2 regions of the Pseudoalteromonas sp. G5_S1_14_S5 genome follow, and region 2 is predicted to be linked to the other one. Evidence: predicted binding sites of a transcription regulator. Region 2 holds the regulator's gene; the other holds the start of a gene.
The links. The regulator MetJ, encoded in region 2, represses methionine synthesis genes. The targets are predictions, from matches to a motif close to TAGACGTCTAGACGTCTA.
Positions count from the first base shown of each region.

Region 1 (4,820 bases), on a different contig from region 2:
TCTGCTCTTTCGGTAGTTCATCACCGATAAGTGCCGACAAAATCTTTGAGCTACGAGGGACAAAACCCTCTGCTAGCAGCGCATCGATATCATCAAACTTTGGCAGTTCAGATGGGAAAAATAGACCTTGATTACGACCTAAGCCTTGACGAACGGCTTGGCCAAAAGAGACCTGTTCATCATTTTCTTTGATGTTGTACAGTTTCATAACTCACTTCCTGTAACGATCGAACCTTGCTTATCTAGGCGACAAACGTGAACGAATCCTTCTTCATTTTGTACGTAATTTTGTTCTAACCAGCGTGCAACACGTTCGGCGACATCTTGTTCTTTGCAAATGCTAAATAAAGTTGGGCCACTACCGGAAATACCAGTAGCCAATGCACCAGCCGACAACGCATATTTACGTGCGTCTGCAAACCCTGGAAGCAGTTTCTCACGATATGGTTCAGCGATCACGTCTTTGATCATCTTCGCTGCCAGTTCAGGTTGACCTGAGTGACACGCATGGATAAAGCCTGCTAAGTGACGACCATGCGCAATGATATCTTGGCGACGGTACTGTGACGGTAAGATCTCTCTGGCTTCTGCCGTTGAAACCTTAATGCCCGGATACGCCATTACCCAATACCAGTCATCAAAACATGGCACTTCTTGGCTAATGATGCCTAGCTCTTCAAGCATCAATTGCACACCGCCTAGGTAGCAAGGTGCTACGTTATCGTAGTGCACGCCGCCTGAAATTTTACCTTCCATTTCACCCATTAGGGCAAGCAGTTCAGTTTCATTCAGTGGCTGGTCATGAAAACGATTTAGCGCATCAAGCGCCGCTACGATTGAACATGCACTTGAACCTAAACCGGAACCGATAGGCATGTTCTTTTCTAGCGTCATTTCTAGTGTCTTAAGCGCAACGCCTTTTTTATCTAGCTCTCTAGAGAATACCACCCAACAGTCGTAGACGATGTTTTCCTTCGCTTCAGTTGGCAGCTTAGAAACAAAGCTGCCTGCTGTTTTAAGTGAGAATGGCTCATCACCTGCTTTAACCAAAACTCGGTCACCCAGTAGTGTGCCATCCACAGGAGACACGGCGGCGCCCAGTACGTCAAAGCCTACACTGACATTACCGATTGATGCAGGAGCATAAACGACAACATCCATATCACTTGAACTCATTCCTAAACTCCTAATTTCCAACCAAGAGTACGCATCACATCAGAGAATACGCCTGCTGCTGTTACTTCAGTGCCGGCACCGTAGCCGCGAAGAACAAGTGGGATTGGTTGGTAGTAACGGCTGTAGAATGCTAGCGCGTTCTCGCCATCTTTAATCTTGAACATTGGGTCGTCGCCATCAACAGCTGCGATACGAACCTTACACTTACCTTCCGCGATCTCACCAACATAACGAAGTACTTTACCTTCTTCTGCTGCGATAGCTGATTGCTCTTGGAAGTAAGCGTCCGCTTCAGGTAAGCGAGCCATAAACTCTTCAACCGTACCTGAATCATCAAAACCTGGTGGTAGAGCTTGGTCCACTTCTACATCTTCAAGCTCAAGTGCCATGCCAGCTTCACGAGCAAGGATAAGCAGCTTACGCGCCACATCCATACCAGATAGATCATCACGTGGGTCAGGCTCTGTGAAGCCGTTGTCTTTAGCGATATTAGTTGCTTGGCTTAGCGTCATGCCTTCATCAAGCTTACCGAAGATGTAAGAAAGAGAACCAGACAGAATGCCATTGAATTTCTCAAGCTCATCACCTGCAGAGATTAGATTCTGTAGGTTTTCGATTACTGGTAGACCTGCGCCTACGGTTGTCTCGTACATCAGCTTGCGACGTGAGTTACGTGCAACTTCACGCAGCTGATGGTAGTAAGACATGCTTGCTGTGTTTGCTTTCTTGTTCGGTGTGACTACGTGGAAGCCTGCTGCTAGGAAGTCAGCATACTGCGCGGCAATATCTTCGCTAGACGTACAATCAACCAATACTGGATTGATGATGTGGTTACGTTGAACAAGAGCCGCTAAACGAGCTAGACTGAACTCTTCAGTCGCGCTCGACATGCGATTACGCCACTGTTCTAATGGTAGGCCTTCACTATCTAGCAATAAGCCTTTGCTGTTGGCTAAACCACATACGCGGATCACGATGCCTTTTTCAGCTAGTTTGCCCTGCTGACGTTGGATCTGGTCAACAAGTTCACCACCAACACCGCCAACACCAACAACGAATACATCAAGGAAGTGCTTAGAGTTAAATAGGTTCTCGTGACACGCTTTGATTGCTTCTGAAATTTTGTCTTCAGGGATAACCGCCGAGATAGCGCGCTCAGATGAACCTTGTGCAATCGCTACAATGTTAACGTTCACTTCAGCTAAAGAAGAGAAGAACTGAGAAGCAACGCCACGTGAAGTACGCATGCCATCGCCCACCAGCGTCACGATAGCAACGTCGTCCATGAACTCAACTGGCTCTAAAAGGCCATCTTTCAATTCAAGTTCAAACGCCTCTGATAGCACTTGCTTAGCTTTTAACTTGTCAGCCGATTCGATACAGAAGCTGATGCTGTACTCAGAAGACGATTGAGTAATAAGGACAATAGACACGCCAGCTGAAGACATCGCGCCGAATACACGGCTCGCCATACCAACCATGCCTTTCATGCCTGGGCCAGATACGTTAACCATTGTTAGGTCACTTAGCGTCGTAATACCTTTGATCGCTAGGTTATCTTCACCAGTGTCTTGACCAATAAGTGTGCCCGCCCCCTGAGGGTTAAAGCTGTTTTTGATCAGGCAAGGAATATGGAATTGTGCGATAGGCGCGATGGTTTTAGGGTGTAGAACTGAAGCACCGAAATAAGAAAGCTCCATCGCTTCTTGGTAGCTCAATGACTTAAGCAGACGAGCATCATCAACTAAGCGCGGGTCACAGTTGTAAACACCATCGACATCAGTCCAGATTTCACAGCAATCAGCACGTAGACACGCCGCTAACACAGCTGCGGAGTAGTCAGAGCCATTACGACCAAGCGTGACTAGCTCACCTTTCTCATTGCCAGCAGTAAAGCCAGGCATGATGTTAACGTGGCCTTTCGGAAGTGGAGACTGTTGGAAGTTCTGAGTAGAGACATCCACATCGACCATAGCTTCTAGGTGATCACCTTTAGCATATAGGTATTGAACAGGGTCAATCAGGCTAGCAGGTTGGCCTTTCGCTTTCAGTACCGCTTTCATTAACTGGATAGAGATTCGCTCACCTTTACTGATGATGCGAGCATTGACGTGATTCGGACACATACCAAGTAGGTTGATGCCATTCACGAACTGCTTTAACTGAGTAAGAGAAGTATCGACCTGATCTTGAAACGCTGAACCATCAATAGAAGGCACAACCGTTTTGATCTCTGCAAACAGAGCATTAAATGAAGATTCGATCTCTGTAATTTGTGCTTCAGCTTCACCATTTTTCAGTGCAGCTTCGATAACAGCGACCAACTTATTGGTTGTTTTTCCTGGAGCCGATAGTACAACGGCTAGCTCTTCTTGCTGGGCATTATTAGCGATGATATCAGCCGCTCGTAAAAAACGATCTGCATCAGCTAATGATGAACCTCCAAACTTTAAAACGCGCATCCCTTTCTCCATAAGTCATAAAAATGGTACAAAAAAAGGCCTGTATCTTGTTGGATACAGGCCTTTTTTTTAAAATCCGTTACTTAGCAGCCTGCCCCAACAATGTTAATGTCGGTAATAATAATGGTTGTGGTCATTACTAGGTGGCTTACGTGCTGCATATCAAATTCTCTGCTTGTGCTTTACTCTACGTGTATCAATTTTTACCACTAGACGTCAATAAAAAGTTGCGTTTTTTTACATTCGAAGCATTTTTCAGAGCAAACCGTCATTTCAGTGATAAAACATCCAGTGCGCACCGACAATTCGAAGATGCAGTTTGACAAACGAACATAAAAGCAACCAGCATCATATTAAGCCATATCGATTGTTAAGCAAACACACAAGAACTGTGCTTTAATTGAACGATAACGTTCAAAGAACAACAATAAATCACATCAGGAGTGGGAAGTGAAGAGATTACTTATTCTTCTAGCCTTTGCTATGCCTGTTGTTTGTTCAGCGAATAGCTTGCCCTTATTACCTGGTCAGATTGATCGTTCAGCACACAAATTCTTTATCTCATCCCAAAATGCATCCAACGAGAGTTTCGATACATGGAAAGTCGACAGCGGCTACGCCTATAGCTTATTTGACGATGTGGATCTTTATGTCGGTACGCGGATCAACAGTGCATCATTGAAACACGAAAATGGATTCTTGAGCGGTGTCAGTTACCAATTCTCAGAAAGGATCTCTTTCAACAGTTCTCTTCATACCTATAAAAATGAAACCGAAGAGAATGAGAAGTCGGTCGCAGCTGAAGTATCGAGCCGAGTACAACTGACAGATAACTTGGATTTGCATGCCACCCTTGATTACGAAGAGTGGCAGCAAGGTGTCGAAGTAGGATTAGGATTTCGCTTCTAATCCAATAAGCTTCATATAGCTAAATAATCTAAGATTCGAGCAGCAGCTCAGATGAAATTAATACACCATTCCAATCTGCATAAATGTAATCACCAGGCTGAATCAATTGGTTGTGCACTGTCAATGTTACATTCACTTGGCCCACACCTCGCTTCTCTGTTTTGAATGGTGATGCACCTAGCGCCTGAACACCCAAGTCCATTTGCGACATCATGCCAACATCACGCACAGCGCCGTTAACAATCACGCCCTCCCAACCATTTTCTATAGCAA
Region 1 is NZ_JBQKUM010000006.1:76,903-81,722, reverse strand. Features, by position in the region: gene thrC (threonine synthase) at 1-208, opposite strand, end outside; gene thrB (homoserine kinase) at 205-1,161, opposite strand; gene thrA (bifunctional aspartate kinase/homoserine dehydrogenase I) at 1,179-3,638, opposite strand; Thr leader region at 3,668-3,786, opposite strand; gene ACTRWI_RS03325 (hypothetical protein) at 4,089-4,547, shown strand; gene ACTRWI_RS03320 (putative 4-hydroxy-4-methyl-2-oxoglutarate aldolase) at 4,576-4,820, opposite strand, start outside.
Region 1: a site for MetJ is predicted at 3,841-3,858, ahead of thrA (bifunctional aspartate kinase/homoserine dehydrogenase I). Genes of this name have one in related genera too.

Region 2 (4,820 bases):
AGGCACAGAGACTCGACCACCAATAATCGGAAATAGGTGGCTTGGAATCTTGTAATCAAACTGCTTGTCGAGTGGAACAGGCAGCGCCACACGGGCAATCATTGGACGCATAAAGGGACGACTTTATCTGAATTGACGAGAGCGAACAGTCTAAAGGATAAGGCGTTTAAATTCGAGAAACAGTTTAGCTGACAAGGGGAAGTGAGGACTTGAAAGTCGCTGCTACCAAAGAATTTCAACGGATGAAGAAAATAATATCAATATTGGCGAAAAATGTATCAAATCAGTTGATCCTACCTCACAGATTCATTACTATACTGCGCCTTAAAGGTATGGCTTCATCGCGTTTTAGTGATAAGCGGTGTCTTTATTTCTTTTAAACTACGTGTGGTGTGCGGCTTAGAATCGTATAGCGACACGGCCTACTTGAGGTTATCCCATGAAAGTTGGAATCCACCCAGAATACAAAGCAGTTACTGCTACTTGTTCTTGCGGCAACACTTTTGAGTTCAACTCAACGCTAGCAAAAGAATCAATCCACCTAGACGTATGTGACAAATGTCACCCGTTCTACACTGGTAAGCAACGTATCGTAGATACAGGCGGCCGTGTTGATCGCTTCAACAAGCGTTTCGGTGCTCTTTCTAGCAAGAAGTAATTCTCGCTATTTAGACATAAAAAGGACACTTCGGTGTCCTTTTTTGTTGCCTGAAATTTGAGAAAATACAGACTTTCACCTCAAGCTTCATTATCTCCTACACTAAGCGGCTTGCCTCTATATTGAAGGGTAATTCTTCGCTTATTATTCATCACTGCAAATCCGCTCGAAAGTTCAACAAGCGATAGTAATTTCAACTGCTCACTGGTCTTATTAGTAGTGAAATCTCGTTTTTTAATGAGACAGAGGCATTTACCACCTAGGAACTTTGAAGTACATCCATTAACATGAACAAGATCCCCTAATAATAATATCCTAGGAACGTACACCTATGTCTGAAGACAGCCGCCAAGACCTATCCTCTCAAGAATTATCACCTCAAGAACAATTCCGTCAGCAAGCTCTTGATTATCATGAGTTCCCAATTCCAGGCAAAATTGCCATTGAGCTGACGAAGCCTGCAAACTCTGCAGAAGACCTAGCACTTGCTTATAGCCCAGGCGTGGCTGAGCCAGTTCGTGAGATCGCACAGAACGTAGATAACGTTTACAAGTACACAGGTAAAGGCAACATGGTTGCAGTTATCTCTAACGGTACCGCGATTCTTGGCCTAGGTAACCTTGGTCCAATTGCTTCTAAACCAGTTATGGAAGGTAAAGCGCTACTGTTTAAGCGTTTCGCTGGTTTAGATTCTATCGATATTGAAGTAAAACACCGCACAATCGATGAGTTTGTCGATACGGTTGCGAACATCGCAGATACATTCGGCGGTATCAACCTAGAAGACATCAAAGCACCTGACTGTTTTGAGATTGAACGTCGTCTGATTGAGCGCTGTGATGTACCTGTATTCCACGATGACCAACACGGTACTGCGATCGTAACAGCAGCAGGTATGCTGAATGCGATTGAGCTTCAAGGTAAGAAGCTAGAAGAGTGTAAGATCGTTTGTCTAGGTGCTGGCGCAGCAGCGGTTGCTTGTATGGAACTACTAATTAAGTGTGGCGCTCAGCGTGAGAAGATCTACATGCTAGACCGTAAAGGTGTGATTCACACTCGTCGTGATGATTTGAACGAATACAAAGAGCTGTTCGCAAACAACACAGATAAGCGCACGCTTGAAGATGTTATCGAAGGTGCTGACCTATTCTTGGGCGTATCAGGTCCTAACCTGCTTCCAGCAGAAGCATTAACGCTGATGGCTGATAAGCCTGTTGTGTTTGCATGTTCAAACCCAGATCCAGAGATCAAGCCAGAGCTTGCTCACGAAGTTCGTTCTGACCTTATTATGGGTACGGGCCGCAGTGATTACCCTAACCAAGTAAACAACGTACTTTGTTTCCCATTCATTTTCCGTGGTGCACTTGATGTACGTGCAAGCGAAATCAATGACGAAATGAAGCTAGCGGCTGTAAAAGCGATTCGTGACCTAGCGAAAGAAGAGGTGCCGGCTGAAGTACTAAAAGCAGCGGGTGAGACGTCACTTGAATTCGGTAAGGGTTACATCATTCCTAAGCCAATGGACCCACGTCTACTTCCTCGCGTAGCAAAAGCAGTAGCTGAAGCGGCCGTTGAATCTGGCGTTGCACGTATCGAGATGCCTGCTAACTACATGGCATAGTCGCTTGTTATAACGGTTGCTCCATAGAGCACAAATAATAAAAAACCGACTCAGCTGGAGTCGGTTTTTTTATGTTTCTTATTCACAAAACACTGAAAAGACGAATCAGTAATGTGAACATTCAGTTAAAGCGAATCAATATTGAAGGCAGTGACTGAGTTATTGTTATTCTTCGTCAAACGCTTCGAACTCGATACCCATCTCTGTCATCAGCTTTTTCACTTCTGCAGGAATATCATCTGGGCGGTCTTTACGAAGGTCTTCATCCGTTGGCAGTGGTTGGCCTGTGTACGCATGTAGAAAAGCTTCACACAGTAGCTCACTGTTTGTTGCATGGCGCAGGTTGTTGATCTGGCGGCGAGTACGCTCGTCAGTAAGCACCTTTAGCACTTTTAAAGGGATAGAAACTGTAATCTTCTTTACTTGTTCGCTTTTCTTTCCATGCTCAGCATATGGGCTTATGTATTCACCATTCCAGTCGGCCATTGCGTACCTTCATCACTTTAGTTGTTAGATTAAATTAATAGTGGTGATTTTAGCGAGATTTACCGCCATAAGCAAAGATATATAGACGTCTAGAAGTGTTGACGTCTAACGTTTGTGAAAGTAAAGTGAGTAACATATATCTAACACAGCCGCAAAATGCCGACAAGCAGCTGTGACTCTCAGACGCAAAACTTGTAAGGAAGCACCTATGAGCAGCCGGAAGCCAGCAACAATCGCAGTACGTACTGGTATCGAATCAGACACGCAACATCATGCCGTTGTCCCACCTATTTATCTTTCGACTAACTATGGGTTTCCCGCTTTTGGTGAAGTCCCAAAGTACGATTACACCCGTTCTGGTAACCCAAACCGCGGTTTATTAGAGACGGCACTGTTTGAGCTTGAATCAGGCAAAGGTGCAGTGGTTACTAACTGCGGTACTTCGGCACTGAACTTATGGGTTTCGGCTTTCTTAGGTAGCGATGACCTGATCGTTGCACCACACGACTGCTACGGTGGTACTTACCGCCTGTTTAACACTCGCTCTCTTAAAGGTGACTTCAAAGTCTTGTTTGTTGATCAATTGGATCAAAAGGCATTAGATGCGGCGCTCGCACTCAAGCCAAAGTTGATCTTATTGGAAACACCATCAAACCCATTGGTTCGCGTAGTCGATATTGCAGCAACCTGCCGTAAAGCTAAAGAGGTAGGTGCGCTGGTTGCTGTCGACAACACGTTTTTGACTCCAGTGTTCCAAAAGCCTTTAGAGCTGGGTGCTGACTTTGTTATTCACTCAACGACCAAATACATCAACGGTCACTCAGATGTGATAGGTGGTGTGGTGATCACTAAGACAGAAGAGCACGCTGAAGAGCTAGCATGGTGGGGCAACTGTATTGGTGCAACCGGAACTCCATTTGATAGTTACATGACGCTACGTGGCATTCGTACGCTAGGTGCGCGTATGCGTGTTCACGAAGAGAGTTCACGTGAAATTCTGACTGCCTTGCAACAGCAAGATCTTGTCGGTGCGATTTATCACCCAAGTCTTCCTGAGCATCCAGGTCACGAGATCGCCAAGAAGCAACAGTCAGGCTTTGGCTCAATGTTGAGCTTTGAGTTTGCAGGTTCATTCGAGGCGCTCAAATACTTTGTTGGCGAGTTAGAGCTGTTCTCTTTAGCGGAATCACTTGGTGGTGTAGAGAGCCTGATTTGTCACCCTGCGTCGATGACTCACCGTGCGATGGGTGAAGAAGCACTGGCAGAAGCGGGCGTTTCTCAACAGTTGCTGCGTCTTTCTGTTGGCCTTGAAGATGCAGAAGACCTGATTGATGACCTTAAACAGGCGTTTGAAAAAACACAACGCTTTATCGCTGAAGGGGAGGGTTAATAATGGCAACCTTTCGCCAACTACATAAATTTGGTGGTAGCAGTTTAGCTGACCCTGAGTGTTACCTACGTGTGGTGAACATTCTCAGAGAGTATTCATCAGCAACAGACTTAGTGGTTGTGTCGGCAGCAGGCAAAACCACTAACCGTTTGATTGAATTTGTAGAAGCGCTTGATAAAGATGGGCGTATTGCTCATGAGTGCCTGCAAACCCTTCGTCAGTTCCAACTTGAACTGATTGAAGCACTGCTTGAAGGTGAACCTGCAGAGCAACTTACGGCGACTATCCAACAAGAATTTACCGCTTTGGGTGAGCTAACAACCCCTCTAAGCGAAGCACAAAAAACACAAGTATTAGGTCACGGTGAAGTATGGTCTTCACGTCTGTTAGCTGCTTTGTTGTGCCAATATGATTTACAAGCCGTCGCGCAAGATGCTCGTGCTTTCTTGCGTGCTGAAGTGGGTGCACAACCAGAGGTGGATCGTGCACGTTCTTACCCTCTTATTAAAGAAGCGTTAGCGCAGCATGCTCATTGTCGTGTGGTGATTACTGGCTTTATGGCGCAAAACAGTGATGGTGAAACGGTATTGCTTGGTCGCAACGGTTCAGACTATTCAGCGACTGTGATTGGCGCTTTAGCTGAGGTGGATCGCGTAACGATTTGG
Region 2 is NZ_JBQKUM010000016.1:60,151-64,970, reverse strand. Features, by position in the region: gene priA (primosomal protein N') at 1-111, opposite strand, end outside; gene rpmE (50S ribosomal protein L31) at 440-658, shown strand; gene ACTRWI_RS07120 (malic enzyme-like NAD(P)-binding protein) at 990-2,279, shown strand; gene metJ (met regulon transcriptional regulator MetJ) at 2,445-2,765, opposite strand; gene ACTRWI_RS07110 (O-succinylhomoserine (thiol)-lyase) at 2,974-4,155, shown strand; gene ACTRWI_RS07105 (bifunctional aspartate kinase/homoserine dehydrogenase II) at 4,158-4,820, shown strand, end outside.